3 regions of the Lysinibacillus sp. FSL M8-0216 genome follow, and region 2 is predicted to be linked to each of the others. Evidence: riboswitches for the same ligand, from Rfam matches in the RefSeq annotation. Region 2 holds a riboswitch; each other region holds the start of a gene.

The links. Region 2 has a riboswitch for lysine ahead of MKX57_RS11535 (transporter substrate-binding domain-containing protein). Riboswitches for the same ligand answer to the same signal wherever they lie in the genome.
Positions count from the first base shown of each region.
Region 1: it holds a riboswitch for lysine, as region 2 does, so the genes downstream of both, MKX57_RS17700 (aspartate kinase) here and MKX57_RS11535 (transporter substrate-binding domain-containing protein) in region 2, are expected to answer to the same signal.
Region 3: it holds a riboswitch for lysine, as region 2 does, so the genes downstream of both, MKX57_RS01295 (amino acid permease) here and MKX57_RS11535 (transporter substrate-binding domain-containing protein) in region 2, are expected to answer to the same signal.

Region 1 is NZ_CP152007.1:3,570,403-3,577,394, forward strand. It holds gene sdhA (succinate dehydrogenase flavoprotein subunit) at 1-1,481, opposite strand, end outside; gene MKX57_RS17690 (succinate dehydrogenase cytochrome b558 subunit) at 1,547-2,155, opposite strand; gene MKX57_RS17695 (YslB family protein) at 2,428-2,862, shown strand; gene MKX57_RS17700 (aspartate kinase) at 2,953-4,179, opposite strand; lysine riboswitch at 4,311-4,489, opposite strand; gene uvrC (excinuclease ABC subunit UvrC) at 4,582-6,372, opposite strand; gene trxA (thioredoxin) at 6,492-6,803, opposite strand; gene MKX57_RS17715 (amino acid permease) at 6,931-6,992, opposite strand, start outside.
Region 2 is NZ_CP152007.1:2,348,041-2,355,032, forward strand. It holds gene MKX57_RS11525 (2-oxoglutarate dehydrogenase E1 component) at 1-880, shown strand, start outside; gene odhB (2-oxoglutarate dehydrogenase complex dihydrolipoyllysine-residue succinyltransferase) at 972-2,228, shown strand; lysine riboswitch at 2,533-2,719, shown strand; gene MKX57_RS11535 (transporter substrate-binding domain-containing protein) at 2,838-3,695, shown strand; gene MKX57_RS11540 (amino acid ABC transporter permease) at 3,865-4,590, shown strand; gene MKX57_RS11545 (amino acid ABC transporter ATP-binding protein) at 4,603-5,334, shown strand; gene MKX57_RS11550 (DUF6501 family protein) at 5,606-5,803, shown strand; gene MKX57_RS11555 (toxic anion resistance protein) at 5,852-6,922, opposite strand; gene MKX57_RS11560 (5-bromo-4-chloroindolyl phosphate hydrolysis family protein) at 6,919-6,992, opposite strand, start outside.
Region 3 is NZ_CP152007.1:263,908-270,899, reverse strand. It holds gene MKX57_RS01315 (ABC transporter permease) at 1-339, opposite strand, end outside; gene MKX57_RS01310 (ABC transporter ATP-binding protein) at 332-1,255, opposite strand; gene MKX57_RS01305 (sensor histidine kinase) at 1,392-2,327, opposite strand; gene MKX57_RS01300 (response regulator transcription factor) at 2,333-3,025, opposite strand; gene MKX57_RS01295 (amino acid permease) at 3,189-4,652, opposite strand; lysine riboswitch at 4,735-4,911, opposite strand; gene MKX57_RS01290 (MFS transporter) at 5,063-6,295, shown strand; gene MKX57_RS01285 (hypothetical protein) at 6,340-6,879, opposite strand; gene MKX57_RS01280 (nitric oxide synthase oxygenase) at 6,945-6,992, opposite strand, start outside.

The sequences.
Region 1 (6,992 bases), 1.2 Mb from region 2:
GTATCGTTGATGTTGATGTTGTTCCAACGCTCAGTAAGGTCATCAAGTTTTTTCAATGTATCTTCAAGCTGATCATTGTAACGTACTACAGTCATTGTAGCAGTCATCATTTCACCAAGCTCTTTATGCAGTAAGTAAGCGTTTTCTGTGCCTTCCATTTTCATGATAGCATCCCATTTCGCTTGTTCTTCTGTTACGCGAGCATCGTAAATCTCTTGTGGAATATCTTCTGCATGCTTTTTAAGATGTTTTACATAATCTACTGCGTTTGGTCCTGCAACCATACCGCCATAGATAGCAGATAATAATGAGTTCGCACCAAGACGGTTTGCGCCGTGTTGAGAGTAATCACATTCACCTGCTGCAAATAGACCAGGAATTTCAGTCATTTGGTTGTAGTCAACCCATAATCCACCCATTGAATAGTGAACTGCTGGGAAAATTTTCATAGGTAATTTACGTGGGTCATCTCCTACGAATTTTTCGTAGATTTCGATGATTCCACCAAGTTTAACGTCCAACTCATGTGGATCTTTATGAGAAAGATCTAGGTATACCATGTTCTCGCCATTGATACCAAGTTTTTGGTTTACACAAACGTCGAAAATTTCACGTGTTGCAATATCACGTGGCACTAAGTTACCGTAAGCTGGGTATTTTTCTTCTAAGAAGTACCAAGGTTTACCGTCTTTATAAGTCCAAATACGACCACCTTCACCACGAGCTGATTCTGACATTAGACGGTTTTTGTCATCTCCAGGAATCGCTGTAGGGTGAATTTGGATGAACTCACCATTCGCATATGAAGCACCTTGTTGGTAAACGATAGAAGCAGCAGAACCTGTGTTAATAACAGAGTTTGTTGTTTTACCGAAAATAATACCAGGGCCACCAGTCGCCATAATAACAGCGTCTGCACGGAATGATTTAATTTCTTCTGTACGCATATCTTGCGCTACGATACCACGGCACACGCCGTCTTCATCGATAATAACACCAAGGAATTCCCAGTGCTCATATTTATTTACTAAACCAGCTACTTCATGAGAACGAACTTGCTCATCAAGCGCATATAGTAATTGTTGACCAGTTGTTGCACCAGAGAAAGCTGTACGGTGCATTAAAGTACCGCCAAAACGACGGAAATCTAATAATCCTTCTGGTGTACGGTTGAACATAACACCCATACGGTCCATTAAATGGATAATGCCAGGTGCTGCATCACACATACCCTTAACTGGTGGTTGGTTCGCTAAGAAGTCCCCACCATATACTGTATCATCAAAGTGGATCCATGGAGAATCCCCTTCACCTTTTGTATTTACTGCACCATTAATTCCGCCCTGCGCACAAACAGAGTGTGAGCGTTTTACAGGAACTAATGAGAATAAATCAACTTCAGTACCAACTTCAGCTGCTTTAATCGTTGCCATCAGACCGGCAAGACCACCGCCGACAACAATTACTTTGCTTTTCGCCATGATTATTTCTCACTCCTCTTAAAAAATTGCAATGATTGCATGTGCTCTATCGTAGCTCTATTGAATTATACGAAAGCTAAAATAGCAGCCACACCAACTACACTTAGAATTACGAAAATGATGTTTGTTACGTAAGTAGCAATCTTTTGAGACTGAGGAGATTGTACAATACCCCAGCTTACTAGGAATGCCCATAAACCGTTAGATAAGTGGAAAGTTGCTGATAAAATACCAACAATGTAGAACCCAAGCATGAATGGATTAGCAACAATATTCGCCATCATGTCGTAATCAACGTGTGTTCCAAGTGCTTTTTGAATACGAGTTTGGAAAATATGCCATGCAATGAAAATCACTAGGAATACACCAGTGAAACGTTGTAATGAGAACATCCAGTTACGGTATGTGCTGAAACGTCCTGTGTTTGGTGAAGCAGTGAATGCAATGAACACTCCATAAAATGCATGGAACATCAATGGAATATAGATGACAATCCATTCAACTAGGATAAGGAATGGAATCTTTTCCATTACTGCGGTAGCATCGTTATAACTATCTGCCCCGCCTGTTGCTGTAAAGTTAATGAACAGGTGCATCGTTAAAAACAGACCTACTGGAATGATCCCAAGTAGAGAATGTAAGCGACGCCATAAAAACTCTCGATCTTTCGACAAGACTGTTACCCCCCTTAGTACTTAAAATAGCACAACAAAAGAAGTCATCATTTTGTAAATGATACTTCATTGACTGTGTATTTCATCATGGTACAATATTATGACATGTTTATTGTACTCTCAAGAGCTACGAGCGTCAAGGCAACTCGGAGTTTTTCATAGAGCTTATTAAAGAACTAATCTAGTGCATAATGCGTCGTTTTTTCTCGAAAAATCTACCATTACTTTATTAACGCTAAATTATAAGAAAATTCTAAGAAAGAAGGATAACAATGTTAAACACTCCATCTCCTACAATCTCATCCTTTGGTTATGAGATCATTCGCGATCATATTCTATCTTCTATACTCGGTAAACATGAGGATGATGTCCTTTATTGGGCAGGTAAAGAGCTTGCGCGCAAGTTTCCATGTAAAAGTCAAGACGAACTAATCGCATTTTTCGCAGATGCCTGTTGGGGTACATTAGAGCTAATGAAAGAATCGAAGGACGGACGTATTTTCCAGTTGACAAACGACCCTGAAATCTTGCAAATCAAACAACGCAGCTTCAGACTTGAAGCAGGATTTATAGCTGAACAGATTCAGCTAGCTAAAGGCTATTTAACAGAATGTTATGATGAAAAACGTGAAAAGCAACATTACGTTATGTTTACAGTCAAATGGGACGTGAAGGAACGAATTATGCATACGATTCCAACAGAGTAACAAAAAAGGATTGTCTCCCCATTCAATAAACGGGATGACAATCCTTCCTTTTATTTCGGGCAATTACAGAAAATGCTGTTTCTTCTATTATTATATGTAAAGAGCCTGCTCTAAATTAAATTCATCATGCAATGCATTTGCTGCACGAATCATTTCATCCTGTGGTACTACAACAGACACTTTAATTTCTGAGGTGCTCACCATCTTCACAGGGATATTCTCACGACGTAAACGATCGAACATGCGAGCAGCGACACCTGGATTCGAAACCATACCGGAGCCAACTATCGAAACTTTCGCCAATCCAATTTCGAAATCAGCAAAGCTAAAGCCAAGTGATACTTTACTATCCTCTAAAACACGTAAAGCTTCTGCAAATTCTTCTTTCAAAATCGAAAAGGACACAGTTGGTTTTAATCCATCAATGATTGCTTGAACAATGATATCCACGTTGATGCGATTTTCAGCAAGAGTTGAAAATATATCCGCTAATGAAGCATGTGAATAAGCATCATACCCAATTGTTAAACGAATAACATCTGATTCAAAGGCAACACCACGCACTACTAAATTTTTCTCCATCTCTACTTCCTCCTTCAATAAAGTACCTACTGACTCCACTAAACTAGAGCGTATGATCACTGGCATTTGGAACTTTTTAGCTAACTCCACTGCACGTGGATGAATGATGTGTGATCCTAAATGTGCTATCTCTAACATTTCATCATAGGAAATTTCCTGTAGTTTTTGTGCCTTTACAACAAAGCGTGGATCTGCTGTATACACACCATCAACATTCGTGTAAATGTCTGTCCGATCAGCATCTAATGCAACAGCAAGTGCAACGGCTGTCGTTTCGGTTCCACCTTTCCCAAGCGTTGTTATATTTTGGTCATTGTCAATGCCTTGATCTCCAGCAATAACGACGATTTGTCCTTGCAGCAAATGTTCATCAATACGGCTAACATCGATATGATTGATCCTTGCATGACTATGCATATGATCCGTGGAAATGCCAGCCTGCCAGCCTGTTAGTGACACCGCATTATAGCCAGCTTCTTGTATTGCAATGGCAAATACGGAGCTTGATAACTGAGAGCATGAAGATACAACTGCATCTAATTCACGTTTTGACACATCATCCGTGAAATGAAGTACGCTCATTTTCACATCCTGTATCGTTTGTCTCATCGCACCAACTACTACTACCACATCGAATCCTCTATCTCTTTCAGCAATTGCTTTTCGTGCAGCCTCTTGAATTTGTTCGGGCGATGCTAAAGCAGCCCCTCCAAATTTCATTACTATTCTAGACATTTCTTTTGTTCTCCTTTCCAGTCATGTAATTCACCTAAAATGAGGTGTAAAACAGCCTCTAGAAAACTAAAAAGGCAGCCTTCACAAAACGTGAAAGCTGCCTATAACATGTACAATAACGAAACTTGCGCATGTGTGATAGCTCTCCGAAACGTTTAGAATCGACAGTCTTACATTTTTTAAATGCAAAACCAGTACAACAGCGGAAACAACAATGCTGTACTTCGGCAAGGTCCCCTTTCACGCAATGTCTTAGGATTTGTTCATCCTCTTTTGCGCTACTTTTGAATCTTGCACCTCTATCATCACCTTAAAAGTGATTATATTAAATTTTTCCGCCCTCATATAGCAAGTGGGCTAATAACATTGGATCATAATGTTATTTACAACCTTAGCATATGTCTATTCCTTTGACAATGTCTCCTGCTGAAAATAGGCATAAATATGATTTGCTAAATTAGCTGGCATCCCAGCTTCCTGTAAAGCTAGCTCACTAGCCTCCCGTATTTTCTTCACGGAACCAAAGTGTTTCAGTAACTGCTGTTTTCGTTTTGGACCGACACCTTCGATTTGATCCAGAACAGACTGTATAGCATGCTTTTCATGCTGTTGACGCAAGAAGGTAATCGCAAAACGATGGACTTCATCTTGTATTCGTTGTAATAAATAAAAACCGTCACTTGTACGTTTTAAGGCAATGACCTCTGGCGGATCACCAAACAATAGCTGGGATGTATTATGCTTGTCATCCTTTGCTAAACCAGCAATAGGTATAACTAGTCCTAATTCATCCTCTAATACTTCACGCGCAACTTCCATTTGACCTTTACCACCATCAATTAGCACTAAATCTGGTAATGGAAGACCTTCCTTCAAAACACGAATATAGCGTCGACGGATTACCTCTTGCATAGCACCATAATCATCATGCTTGGCTGCTGTACGGGTTTTATATTTGCGATATTCCTTTTTGGCGGGTTTGCCATCAATAAAAACAACCATTGCAGATACGGCGTCTGTTCCATGCATATGACTATTATCAAAAGCTTCAATTCGTAATGGTGTCGTTATGCCCATTGCATCACCAAGTGCCTCGCATGCACCAATAGTACGTTCTTCCTGTCGTTCAATAAGTTGGAATTTAGCGGACACTGCAATTTCAGCATTTTTCGTCGCTAAATCTACCAACTCCTTTTTTTGACCTCGTTTTGGCGTAAGAACTTTGATACCTAACAATTCCGTTAAAATGGCACCATCAATTGCTTGTGGAATAAAAACTTCTTTTGGCTTAATATGTTCTGGTTTTTCATAAAACCGTCCCACAAATGTTAGGAACTCTTCCTCTGCGTCTTGATAGATCGGGAAAATAGAAACATCTCGCTCGATCAGTTTACCTTGCCGAACGAAGAAAACCTGAACACACATCCATCCTTTTTCCACAGCATAGCCAAAGATATCACGGTTAGTAGTGTCACTTGATACTATTTTTTGCTTCTGCATAACTGTATCAATATGGGCGATTTGATCACGAAACTCCTTAGCTCGTTCAAACTCTAAGTTTTCGGCAGCCGCAAGCATTTTTATTTCAAGCTCCTTTTTGACTGCCTCCACACCGCCGTTAAGAAACTTCGTCATATCCTCAATCATTTCCTGGTAAACATGACCATCAATTTGTTTCACACAAGGTGCTATACATTGACCCATATGATAATACAAACAAACTTTTGAAGGTAGCTGCACACATTTTCGTAGTGGATATAAACGGTCCAACAGCTTCTTTGTTTCACTTGCCGCATAGGCATTGGGATACGGTCCAAAATATTTAGCCTTATCCTTTTTTACTTTACGTGTCGTAATTAGACGAGGATGTTTTTCATTCGTAATTTTTAAATATGGATACGTCTTATCATCTGTTAACATGACATTGTATTTTGGATCATGCAGTTTGATGAGATTCAGCTCTAAAATGAGTGCTTCAATATTCGATGATGTCACGATATACTCAAAATCTTCTATTTCGCTTACAAGTCTTTGCGTTTTACCTTCATGTGTTCCTGTAAAATAAGAACGAACACGATTTTTCAGTACCTTCGCTTTACCGACATATATAATTGTCCCCTGTCGATCTTTCATCAAATAGCAGCCAGGCTGGTCTGGTAGAATATCCAGTTTACGCTTGATTAAATCGTTCATTACCTACCTGCCCCCTACGTAAGATTCCCCTCAATGAATCATTTTTATCTTTCCTTATTATATAACGAAAAAAAGCCGAACACATCAATTGATGGTCCGGCTTTTGTGAACTTCATTCATTACGCATGTTTTGCGATAAATGCTTCTAAAGCTTCTTTCGGTTGGAAGCCTACAGTTTTGTCAACTAATTCTCCATCTTTAAATAATAATAATGATGGGATTGACATGATTTGATACTCAGCAGCAGTACCTTGGTTATTATCTACGTCAACTTTTACAATTTTAGCCGCACTACCTGCAGCGTCCATTTCTTCAAGAACTGGCCCAATCATTTTACAAGGTCCGCACCAAGCAGCCCAAAAGTCCACTAATACTAACCCTTCTTTAATATCGCTTTGGAACGTAGCATCTGTTGCATGTACAATTGCCATTTGAAATCCTCCTTAAACTTACTATGATTGTAGTATAGCATGGATAAATTCACTTGAGCGAACAATCTGCCTGTAATGTATTTTTTATGAAAATCCGTGTTGAAAAATTAAATGCTATCGATTAATTCTATTGATGACGGCCTTTCCATAAATAAGTTAACGTAATGAAAATGTAGATTGCTAAAGTAA
Region 2 (6,992 bases):
TGCATCCTTTTCAGTGCACAACTCACCACTGACTGAAGCAGGGGTAGTTGGCTTTGAATATGGTTATAACTTAGAAAACGGCCATGTATTAACAGTTTGGGAAGCACAATTTGGTGACTTCGCGAATATGGCACAGGTAATGTTTGATAACTTCATTTCAGGGGCACGCTCTAAATGGGGTCAAAAATCTGGCATGGTGATTCTATTACCACATGGTTATGAAGGCCAAGGTCCAGAGCACTCTTCAAGCCGTATGGAACGTTATTTACAAATGTCAGCAGAAAATAACTGGTTTGTAGCAAACTGTTCAAATGCAGGTAACTACTACCACTTATTGCGCCGTCAAGCAGCGTTATTAGGTACTGAAGGTGTACGTCCACTTGTGGTTGTATCACCAAAATCATTATTGCGTCACCCATTAGCAGCAGCTAATGCTGAGCAATTAGCAGATGGTTCATTCCAAGAAGTGATTGAACAACCTGGCTTAGGTACAAAAACAGAAGCTGTAGAGCGTATCGTATTAGGTACTGGTAAAGTGATGATCGATTTAGCAGATCGCGTGAAAGATGGAGAAGGTTTCGATCACGTACACATTGTTCGTGTAGAACAACTTTACCCATTCCCAAAAGAGCAAGTTGCTGGTATTATTGCTAAGTATCCTAATGCAAAAGAAATCGTATGGGTACAAGAAGAACCTAAAAACCAAGGCTCATGGAATTATGCACTAGAAACATTATATGAACTTGCAGAAGGTAAAAAGCTTCGCTATGTAGGTCGTCCTGCAATGAGCTCAACTTCTGAAGGGGATGCAGATTCTCATAAAGCAGCTCAATCATCACTTATTGAAGAAGCAGTTGCTGAGCCAGTAAAGGTTAAATAATAACATATAAATATTGATAGCTGGGCTACTTGCCCATAAGCAGTAGCCCTTTTATGTGCGTCATGCACGTTAATCAAAGGAGGAAATGAAAGTGGCTGAAATTAAAGTCCCTGAATTAGCAGAATCGATTACAGAAGGTAGTATCGCACAGTGGGTAAAAAAAGTGGGCGATCGCGTTGAAAAAGGTGAATTCATCGTTGAACTTGAAACAGATAAAGTAAACGCTGAAATCATTTCTGAAGAAGCAGGTGTATTAACACAAATTTTAGCTGAAGAAGGCGATACTGTACTAGTTGGTCAAGTTATTGCTATCGTAGAAGCAGGCGAAGGCGCAGCAGCTGCACCAGCAACGGCGGCTCCAGCTGAAGCAGCTCCAGCTCCAGCAGCGCCACAAGCGGCTCCTACAGCACCAGTTGCAGCAGCTCCTGTAGTAGAAGAAACTTCTGGTGAGCGTGTTATCGCATCTCCAGCGGCACGTCGACTTGCACGTGAAAAAGGCATCGACCTTGCAGCGGTATCTCCAGTAGATCCACAAGGCCGTGTTCGTGTACAAGATGTGTCAGCACATGGTACAGCACCAGCAGTACCAGCACCAGCACCAGTAGCAACTACAGGTGGCCCAGTTGTATTCACACCAGCTGCTAATTCTGACCGTGTAACAATTGAAAAAATGAGCCGTCGTCGTCAAACAATTGCAAAACGTTTATTAGAAGTTAAACAATCAACAGCAATGTTAACAACATTCAACGAAATTGACATGACAAACATCATGGCACTTCGTAAACGTAAACAAGAAGAGTTTGTTAAAGCAAACGACATCAAACTTGGTTTCATGTCATTCTTCACAAAAGCTGTTGTTGCAGCACTGAAAAAATACCCATACGTAAACGCTCAAATCGTTGGCGATGAATTACATTTAAATAACTTCTTTGATATCGGTATTGCAGTATCAACTGAAGAAGGTTTAGTAGTACCAGTTGTACGCGATGCAAACAGCAAAAACTTCGCAGAAATCGAAAAAGATATCGCTAGCTTAGCGACTAAAGCTCGTGAGAAAAAACTAGGCTTAAATGACATGGCTGGTGGATCATTCACAATCACAAACGGTGGTGTATTCGGTTCATTAATGTCAACACCAATTATGAACGGTACTCAAGCTGGTATTTTAGGTATGCACTCAATTGTTAACCGTCCAGTTGCAGTAAATGGTGAAGTTCAAATCCGTCCAATGATGTACGTAGCACTTTCTTATGATCACCGTATCATCGATGGAAAAGATTCTGTAGGATTCTTAAAAACAGTTAAAGAATTAATCGAAAATCCTGAAGATTTATTATTAAATTCATAAATCCTTTAAACCCTGTAAACTTTGTTTTACAGGGTTTTTTTCTTGGTTTTCTGTATCACTAAAGTCTTTAGTGATTTTGAAAATACGAAACTATTTTCTTAGTATAAAAACCATTGATAGTAAAAATTTGTGGTTTTCCGGCGGATATATTGACAAAAATACATAGATTAACAATGGATAGGTCAAGCATAATACCCTAATATTGTCATTAGTCAGAAAAATGCTAAAACTCTCTTGACGTACATACTAGTTTTATAGTAGTATCTAAATATCAATTAAATAAACAAACCTCACTAACCTATAACAGTGAGGTAGAGGCGCGGTATTTATTAGTTCATTGTTGAGTACAAGCAAACAAAGACGCAATGAAGAAGGAAATATCGCCGAAGTATAAAAGGAGCTCGTACTTTTATGCTGGGTCTGCAGTGAATAAGTGCAGGACTGTCCTAGTGAATTCAATTCCAGGTTTACTAGGTTGTGCTATCTCGGAAACATGGAATTATAGTGAGGATTTGGGCAACTGTCATAAAAGGTAAGACCTAAGTTCACAAAACTTAGGTCTTTTTTCGTACAGTTGTCTTATTTTTTTACAGAAAAGGGGAGTTTTTCATGAAAAGAAAATGGCTGTTAGTAATGATCTCTATCATGACGGCAATTGTGCTAGCTGCATGTGGCACTAGCGACAAAAAAGAAGGCAGTTCAGGAGAAGCTGGCGCAGATAAGGAAGACGGCGGCGGTGAATTCCGAATTGGAATGGAGGCTGGCTACCCACCATTCAACTGGACACAGCAAAATGATGCAAATGGTGCGGTGAAAATTGCAGATAATGCAGAATATGCAGGCGGCTATGATGTACAAATGGCGAAAAAAATCGCTGAAGGCTTAGGCAAAGAATTAGTAATCGTCAAATTGGAATGGGACGGCTTAGTACCAGCGCTACAATCAAATAAAATTGATGCAATTATCGCAGGCATGTCGCCAACAGAAGAACGTAAGAAAACAATTGATTTTACAGAAAACTACTATACTTCTGATTTTGTTATGGTTATTAAAAAAGGCAGCAAATATGAAGGGGTCAAATCCATTCAAGATTTCTCTGGAGCAAAAATTACATCACAACTTAATACATCCAACTACAATGTGATAGACCAAATCAAAGATGTTAATAAACAAACAGCAATGGAAAGCTTCCCAGCTATGCGTGTAGCTTTAGAGGCAGGCAAAATTGATGGCTATGTTGCAGAACGTCCAGAAGGTATTTCCGCAGCTGCTGCCAACGATAAATTCACATACGTAGCATTTGAAGAGGGCTTCGATACAGATCTTTCAAATACGTCAATTGCTGTAGGCTTACGTAAAGAAGATGCGAATCTTGATAAAATCAATGAAATTCTAAAAGGAATTTCTGAAGATGATCGCCAAGCGATTATGGAAGAAGCTATTTCTCAGCAACCAGCAGCACAATAAAAAAATGGCACGGACTATTGACTAGTCCGTGCACTATCATTTCATCATTATTAAAATGAGAACCTCTCTACATAATGATAATGTCCTAGCGAAATAAAACATAGACTAGTAGAAAGAGCTAGGGCACGAAAAAGATAGCAAGCAACATGACATTGTTAGGAGGAACATCATGAGTCTTGAATGGATACTTTCAATTATTGAAAACAACTGGCAAATGTTTTTACGAGGTGCGTATTATACGTTACTAATTTCGACTATAAGTACAATTATTGGTGCATTTATCGGATTTTTCATCGGAATTATGCATACGATTCCAGTTCGTAAAAAAGGTGTGAAATTTTATGGCTTAAAGCTTATTAATTTTATACTCACATGCTATGTTGAATTTTTCCGTGGTACACCAATGATTGTACAGGCTATGGTTGTCTACTATGGATTAGATATTGCATTTGGCATAGACATGCACTTTATTACAGCAGGGATTTTAGTCGTTTCTCTTAATACAGGTGCCTATATGGCAGAAATTGTTCGCGGTGGTATTGTATCAATTGATAATGGTCAATATGAGGCAGCATCGGCTATCGGTATGAATCACTTCCAGATCATGCTTCACGTAGTTTTACCACAAGTAGCGCGTAACGTACTACCTGCGACAGGCAACCAATTAATTATGAATATTAAAGATACAGCCGTATTAAACGTTATTGGAGTAACAGAATTATTCTTCCAAACAAAATCAATCTCCGGTAACAACTTCCGTTATTTTGAATCATTCTTTGTAGCTTGTATTCTTTACTTCATCATGACATTTACTGCATCACGTATTCTGCTATATGTTGAAAAACGATTAGATGGACCAGATGCTTATCAAAAAGAACAAAAAGAAGCAATTTAGGGGGACGCACAAATGGCAGTCATTAAAATTGAGCATTTAAGTAAATCATTTGGACGTAACCAAGTGTTAAAGGATGTTAATTTTCAAGTGGAAAAAGGGGAAGTCGTTTGTTTAATTGGTTCCTCTGGTTCTGGTAAATCCACTTTACTTCGTTGTATTAATTTATTAGAAACACCAAGTGGTGGGCAAATTATTTATCAAGGGGAGGACATCCTAGACGAAAAACACAATATCCAAGAATATCGAACACATCTAGGCATGGTATTCCAGCAATTCAATTTATTTAACAACCACAATGTTTTAAATAATTGTACAGTGGGTCAAATAAAAGTTTTAAAACGTTTGAAAAAGGAAGCGGAGGAAACAGCGCTTAAATATTTAAAAATCGTCGGGATGGATCAATATGTGAACGCAAAACCTCGACAGCTTTCAGGAGGGCAAAAACAACGCGTAGCCATTGCCCGAGCATTATCCATGAATCCAGAAGTGATGCTTTTTGATGAACCTACATCAGCACTAGACCCTGAGATGGTAGGGGAGGTACTCAAAGTCATGCGACAATTGGCGGATGCAGGCAATACGATGCTTATTGTGACGCATGAGATGGAATTTGCCAAAGAGGTAGCAGATCGCGTAGTCTTTATGGATAAAGGTGTAATTGTCGAAGAGGGCCCACCATCACAAGTATTAATAAACCCTCAACATGATCGAACGAAAGAGTTTTTAAAACGAACATTAAAGTAGTAGCAACAAATGAAAAAGTGAGTCCTAATAGAGGGACTCACTTACTTTCTAGAATTCCACTCTGCATAAAGGACAAAGCAGATTACAAATGCTATTGCAATAATAAAAAACCATTGCGGTACACCGCCAAAGCTCATCATAACACCTCAAATGTAAAATTATTTTGGATAGATTAGGTATTGTATTTCTTTTTTCTCCACAAAAGCCTAAAAATATTATAAAATAAGCATTAGACATTAGCTTTATGCTAGTAAAGAGAGGTAGAGAGAATATGTTACATTTAAAATGGAAAGATGCGCCAACATTACGAACAGTGACTTGCAAACATACCAATGCATCAAAATACTTAGTATCAAACGTATTAACAGTTGGAAAAGAATATGAAGTGAAAAATGAAACAGAAGAGTTCATTTTTATCATCGATAACACTGGCAACGTCGGTGGCTACTATAAAGATTATTTTGCCTAAAAAAAGACAGGGCGGTTCAGATCATTTACTGAGCCACCCTTTTTTTCATTAGTCTCTCTGATAGCCTCTTATATCTGTCGCATCTTGCAACTGTTGTTTTTCTTGTTCAGTCGCCGTATGTAGGGCGAAGACATCTTTTATAGCTGTTTGTAGCTCATGCTGTGTTTCCTTGAATTTCGATACTTGCTGTTCAAATGATGGCCTTGCAAAACGATCCTGTGTCTGTGTTAATCGTTCCTCAAGCTGTGCATAGTGATGATCCATATGCATGGAAAGCATCATCGCCAATTGATTTTTCCATAAAGGAATTAGTGTGACAATGGAAAATTCAATTTTTTCAGCTAATGTTTGGTTCGCTTGCTGTATCATACGAATTTGTGGTGCCGTTTGAAGGGCTACTTGTTGAGAAACCTGTAAATCATAAATGCGTTGATCCAACCTCTCAATTTGCGCAGCGAAATCATTTAGCTGTTGTATAGCAAGTGGCTGTTTATTTGCTTGGACACTTGTTATTTTTGTAGGAAGCTCAACTTCAATGGCTTGCTGTTTTTTCATTTGACCAGCTGCAATGGCAGTAGCTAGTTCCTCGAAAAATCCTCGATTATGTGTATAAAGCGCTTCTAAATTTTCTACATCTCGAATTAGTTGGAGCTGAGCACGTTCCAATTGGACCCCAATACGTTCCACCTGAATACTAATACGCTCAAATTCTGTTAGCGTTTGTTTCACAGTAGGCTCTGTTTTACTACCAAATATCTTATTGAAAAAGGTTTGCTTTTTCGGCTCTAAAGCTGTCGGGTCTACACGATCTAAAGTATGCATTAAGGAATCGAGCATTTGGCCGATTTTTGTCACGTCTTTTTGCTTTACCTGCGCTAACATCCGATCTGCAAACTGGGATAGGGAACGCTGTGAATCTTGCCCTAAGGACAGCAAAGATTCAAAATCAGTTAAATCAAGTTGGCTAGCATATAGTAAGGCTCGACTTTGCGCAAGAGGCGATAGCGTTTCGTACGTCGCCATCGCCTCAGTTTGTGGAGTTGTTTCTAAATAAGATTGTACTAATGGAGAAAGACCGGGAATGGTATTTAATTGGAAAGCATGTTCATTTGCCGTCATTTATCATCGCCTCGCCAGTCCAATTGTTCTCTACGTCTAAGATTAGAACGATTTGCGAATTCAATCTCCA
Region 3 (6,992 bases), 2.1 Mb from region 2:
ACTAAAGGTAAACAGCATGACAATCGCAAGCTTAGCAGCGATTAATTTCTTTCGGCTTATAGGATACATAAAGGCCAATGTGATTGTTTTAAACTTATATTCTCCGATGATCAGCTTAGCTATTAATGTAGCTGCAAAAATAATAAATACCGCTCTGACAAATGAATCAATGACACTTAAAGCCATTTCATAATTTTCAATACCAACTTCCCCTTCTACTTTAGAAATAAATAAAATCATAAACATAAATCCTAAAATAATAAAGTTAGCAAACAAAGCACTTTTAACATAGGAGCCTAAATGATATTTTTTCATTTCTAAACGCATTAAATTAAGCATGAACAATCCCTCCATTTATTAGCTTAAGGAAGTAATCCTCTAATGTGCTTGTTTTCTTGCTAATCTCCTCTATTTCAATGTCATGTTCAATCAATGTTTTTGTTAGAACTTTTTGAGATACTGTCAAATCATAAATTCGTATAGAATTATCATCCATTAGTTTGAAATTAGCCATTTTTAATTTACTTTCTAAAATAAAGGCTGCTTTTTTGCCATCGTTTACGATCACTTCAATATAGTCGGCTTGATTACGATTAATCGTATCCATCGTTACTTCAGTAATGAGTCTACCTTCCTTGATGACACCAATTGTATCGGCCAATTGTTCAATTTCCCCTAATATATGACTAGAGATAATGATTGTAATGCCATACTCCGTACAGAGCATTTTGAAAAGCTCTCTCAATTCTTTAATCCCAATAGGGTCTAGTCCATTAATTGGCTCATCTAAAATAAGGAGCTCTGGCTTTGTAATAATAGCGCGTGCAATACCTAGTCTCTGTTTCATCCCTAATGAGAAATCTTTTACCCTCTTCTCCTCTGTATTTGTCAATTTTACAAGGTTAAGGACATGAGCAATTTCCTGCTTATTGTAATAGCCCATATATTCGCAATGTAGTTCTAACGTTTCTCTAGCCGTTAATTTTTCATAGAAAATAGGATATTCAATAATCGTTCCCATTCTTTTTAATAGTTCATACGATCGATCGGTCAACCTCTCACCAAATATTTCAACATCTCCACTTGTTGGCTTCGTCAGATTCGTTAGCATCTTCATAACTGTCGTTTTACCCGCTCCGTTAGGGCCTAAAAAGCCATAAATCTCTCCCTTCTTCACGTTCATATTGACAGCAGAAACCACTTCTTTTCCTTCGTACACTTTCGTAAGCTGGTTTGTTTTCACAATGTATGTCATGTCAATCTCTCCCTCAAATGTGGCTATTATCATTATAAAAAATGAAACTCTCTAATTTATTACTGGATTCTTACAAATTTCTTAAGAGCATAAGAAAAGCCTGTAAAGCACAATAAAAGCTCCACAAGCTGTGATTTCAATACATCATTCGTTTTAATGCAATGGTAAAAATGGTCTTTTTATAGGGGATACTTGATAACTGGATGGAACCGTCCATCATTTCCACTAATCGCTTTGTAATCGTTAAACCTAAGCCACTCCCCTGGAAGGATTTATTGCGAGAGTCCTCTAGCGTGTACATTCTCTCAAAAACACTATCAATATGGTATTCATCGATTCCTTTACCACAATCCCATACATCTATATAAATAGTCGTTTCATCATTTCTTACGGTTAAGCCAATTACATTACCATCCGCCCCATAGGCAAGAGCATTGGATAAAAGATTGTTGAGAACCCTATCTAACGCTTCTTCATTGCCAAGGGCATACATAGGTGTTTCAGGGATTGTAATAGTAATATTCAGTCCCATCGACGTGACCATATCGTAAAATGATAATATATTTTTACGGCTAATTTCACAGACATTGATTTTAGTGATTGGATAATCTGTGTCCCCTGCCTCTAATTTGGCAAGATCGAAAAATGTATGGATAATTTTTAATACTTCTAGTGTTTTAGCATGTACGCCCGCTAATAGTCTTTGACGTTCCCCTTCACTAGCTGAGCCTTGAAGCTGAAGCATTTCAATATAGCCTAACACAACCGTTAAGGGCGTTTTTAAATCATGTGAAATATTCGCCAGCATTTTTTTCATGGAATCTTCCATTTTGCGATGTGTCGCCTGAACTTTTTGGTGATGGTCCAGCCAAGCGTTTATCGAAATAAGTAACTGTTGAATTTGTGAGTTGCTTGTAGTTACCAAAATCTTTTCGTTACTTTTTTCTTGAACAATGCCTTGGAGTTTTTCATTCATATATTGGATCGTCTGATTTTGTTCTTTTTTTGTTTTCCATTGAAAAATAACTATTCCTATAAGCACCACAATTATGATTAATAGAATGATTATCATATTTGTTATCCTTCAAACTTATAGCCAATTCCCCACAGCGTCTTAATATACTGGGGGGTGGATGGATCATCTTCAATTTTTTCGCGTAGCCTTCGAATATGTACATTAATAATATTTTCATCACCGTAATATGCATCTTTCCATATTAGCTGATAAATTTGCTCTTTGGTAAAAACTCGGTTACGGTTTGTTACAAATAGCTTTAAGATGGCAAATTCCTTTGATGTTAGCTTCACTTCTTGTCCACTTTTATTTATTGAAAAATTAACAATATCTATCTTTAAATCGCCTATGACTACTACATCTTGTTTGTGATCTGTTTGGCCAGCGTATTTTGTAGCTCTTCTAATAACGGCCTTTACGCGAGCAGAGAATTCCAGCATAGAAAATGGCTTAGCAATATAATCGTCTGCCCCTAATCCCAAGCCAAGCGCTTTATCTACATCACTATCCTTTGCGGACATAATGATGATAGGAAGTGCTGCCTGTTCTCGAATGACTTTTAAAACTTCTAATCCATTAAGCTTAGGAATCATAATATCTAGGATGACTAAATCAAAGGTTTGATTTAAACAATATTGCAATGCCTCTTCACCATTATTGGCAGTGGTGACTTCGAAGCCTTCCAATAATAAAAAATTCGCTACCATTTCGCGAATAGCCTCATCATCTTCCACTAGTAAAATATGTTTTTGCATTTTCATGCACCTCTCTCTACTAGAAAGTCAAAAATCACACTTCCATATCTATAGTATACTACCATATATATGATATTAATTTAGTAATAATTTTAAAGGTCTCTATATAAAAAAAGCTGTTCCATCAACCATTATACAGCGGTTTATAGAACAGCTCTTCTATTTAATTTTCCACTTTTAAATCACAATCTTTAAGAGGAAGCATTTTTGTTTTATGTTTAATTTTGTACCCTAGCCATAGCAATAGGAACAGTGGAATACCAATATAGGAAACAAGGATACCATACCAATCGATTGTACCTCCGATAAACGCTGTGTAATTCTGTCCAATTACAACAATCATACAAATAGTAAAGGCGAATAGTGGACCGAATGGGTATAGCTTTGCTTTATACGGTAATAGCTTTGGATCTAAGCCCTGTGCCTCGAAAGCACGACGGAAACGATAATGACTAAATGCAATACCTAGCCAAGCAATAAAACCTGACATCCCAGAGGCATTTAATAGCCAGATATAAACAACCCCATCACCAAAGAATGATGCTAAAAACGCTACACAGCCTACAGCTAATGTTGCGATCAATGCATAAATCGGAATACCTCGACGACTTAGCTTTGCAAAGAATTTAGGAGCATGACCATCCACTGCTAATTGCCATAGCATACGTGAAGATGCATACAGTCCAGAATTACCTGCTGATAGCATAGCCGTTAAAATAATGGCATTCATTAAGGAGGCAGCAAAAGCAATACCTAAACGATCAAACACGAGAGTAAATGGAGATACAGCGATATCCTCCGATAATAAGCGTTCATCTGTGAATGGAATTAACATCCCTATAGCAGCAATAGCTAAAATATAAAATAAAATAATACGCCAAAACACCGATTTTACTGCCTTCGGTATATTTTTTCCAGGATCATCTGTTTCCCCTGCTGTTACCCCAAGTAGCTCTGTTCCTTGGAATGAAAATCCTGCTGCAAGGAAAATACCAAATGTAGCAAGGAAGCCACCATGGAATGGTCCATCACTAATAAAGAAATTTGTAAAACCTACAGGTGCCTGTCCACCTAAAATACCAAAAATCATTAATATGCTAATAATAATAAATACAATGACCGTAGCCACTTTAATCATCGCAAACCAATATTCACTTTCACCATAGCTCTTTACAGACAATAAATTAAATGTCAGTACAATTACAATAAATAATACTGTCCAAAGTGCTGATGAGCTATCTGGGAACCAATATTTCATAATTAATGACACTGCCGCAATTTCGGCTGCAATCGTAATTGCCCAGTTATACCAATAGTTCCAGCCTAGTGCAAAGCCTAGAGCGGGATCTACAAATTTTGTCGCATACGTACTAAAAGAACCCGAGGATGGCATATAGGCAGCCATTTCCCCTAAACTTGTCATTAAAAAATATACCATAATACCGATTAAGGCATAGGCAAGCAATGCGCCTCCCGGTCCTGCTTGTGCAATGGCACCACCACTGGCTAAAAATAGCCCTGTACCAATTGTACCGCCTAAAGAAATCATTGTGATATGACGGCTTTTTAATTCTTTTTTCAGCTTCGGTGCATTATGGCCGAGCTGATTTACTTTTATTTCACTCACGATATAGCTTCCTTCCTATTTATGAGGCAAAAAAATGCCATCACATGAACAATGTGATGGCTAAGTTAATCCTCAGTTTTTCCTAAACGATAGCTCAACACGTTGTACAAACGTGACAGTTCTGTTCCTTTCGGAGACAGCCCCAGCATGAGGTTTTCAAGTCCCCTCACACTTCGGCAATATTTCCTTTCAGCTAATCTCTTCAATGCTTGTCATTTCAATAAGCTTACTTATAAATATCGCGACCTCTACCTCATTACAAACATGAGGCATATAATTATTAAATTTATGATATTTACTATACTAACATAAGACCTAAGACATTTCAATATAACCATTAATGTTTTGTATTTTGTGAATTTTCCACTATTTTTAATAGTGTAATAAAGTGTTATAGTAGTTCAATTAGAATGGTAATAACGGGGGGAATAATTTTGACTTTACATGATCATTCCGCCAGCTACACGAATAGAAAAATTAGCTGGAAGGGAACAACCTTATTATTAGTTTTTGGAATAATATTTATAGCGTCTACATTACGAATGCCACTAACTGTTGTGGGTCCAATTGTATCCTTTATCCGTGACGATCTTGGTATTTCCAATGTTCTAGCCGGTTTTTTGACAACTATTCCATTGCTTGCTTTTGCCACTATATCACCATTCGCACCAGTTGTAGCACGAAAACTTGGGCTTGAGCTAACCTTATTTTTATCCACGATTTTATTGGCCTTAGGAATTGTACTACGCTCCCTCGGTACAACAGGGTTACTTGTATTTGGCACAGTGCTCATTGGCGTAGCCATATCATTTGGAAATGTGTTGATTCCAGGTTTATTAAAATTAAAATTTCCATACCATGTAGGGTTACTAATGGCATTTTTTACTATGTCGATGAACTTAACGGCTGGACTTGGAGCAGGTATTAGTTATCCAATAGCTAATTCTTCACTAGGTTGGCAGGGAGCATTGGCTGTGGCGCTTATATTAGTCGTATTAACGATTTTAATTTGGATACCTCAATTGAAATTGAATAAGCCAGAACCAGCTACTACGGCCAAAAAAACAGGTAAACCCCTTTGGAAATCACCTGTTACATGGGCAGTAACAGGTGCAATGGGCTTACAATCTTTATTATTTTATACGACAGCAGCTTGGATTCCTGAAATTTATATTGCGCAGGGATTGGCTCCTGATAAAGCTGGTTGGATGTTTTCCATTATGCAATTCTCACAAGTCCCCATGGCATTGGCTGTCCCCATTATTGCTGGTAAAATGACTTCACAAAGACCACTTGTCCTTATGTTTACATCGTTCTATTTAGTAGGATTTGTCGGCGTTGTAATGGAATGGACAACGTTGGGGATATTATGGATGATCCTTCTAGGTTTAGCAGGTGGAGCTTCATTCGCATTAGCAATGATGTTCTTTACACTTCGCACACGTACAGCATTTGAAGCCGCTGATCTATCAGGGTTTGCACAATCATTGGGCTATTTATTCGCTGCCATTGGGCCGATTCTTTTCGGATACCTCCATGATTTATTTGGTGGTTGGAATATTGCCGGCTGGCTCTTTGTTGTTGTTGCTATGACACTCTTCTTATGTTCCATGCGAGCCTCTAAAGATGAATATGTCCATTAAATTTAAGCAGTTGGGGAAGTGATCTGACCCCATCTGCTTTTTGTCTATATCCATTTCTTTTTTTGATGTTTTAGTAAGGCTAGCAGTTCCTCAAGTTCCTCTGTTGTGCTCTTGGTATGTGCCTTAATAGCAGTAAAAACAGGGATTGCCTCTTGAAGGAGTAAAAAACTAAAATAATAATAGCCTAAAAAAGCTTCTGGTTCATAGCCTCTAGGTGTATCTTCCTCCCATTCCAGCTCATCATCCTCTTCATTTTCCACCCATAAATATTTCGTATCCAAAAGCTCTTGCATCGTTGAAACGTTATGTGTTGAATCTTGATAATCCTCAGTTATTGCATGAGCCACAGCTAAATAAAGCTCTATTTCTGCTAAGGAGACTTCCTTCACATTTTTACTTGAAAGCTTTTTTAAAAGAATAAGCAAAACCCATGGCGTCACCTGCCAAAGTGTTCCTTGATGTTCGATTAGTTCAGTCAGCTCTTGATATTGTTCCTGTTCAATTAGGCGAGGAATGTCTGTTCCTCTGCCATAAGGTGTCGTCAATTGTTGCCAAGGGATATTCGAAATATTTTGGTTCAACATCTTGAATTGCCTCTCTCCTAAAAAGGTACTTAGGAGCTGTTCGTTTATGAACAACTCCTTTAAAGTTAATAACATGGTTTCTGATAAAAATAATTGGGCGTATGGTAGGTATT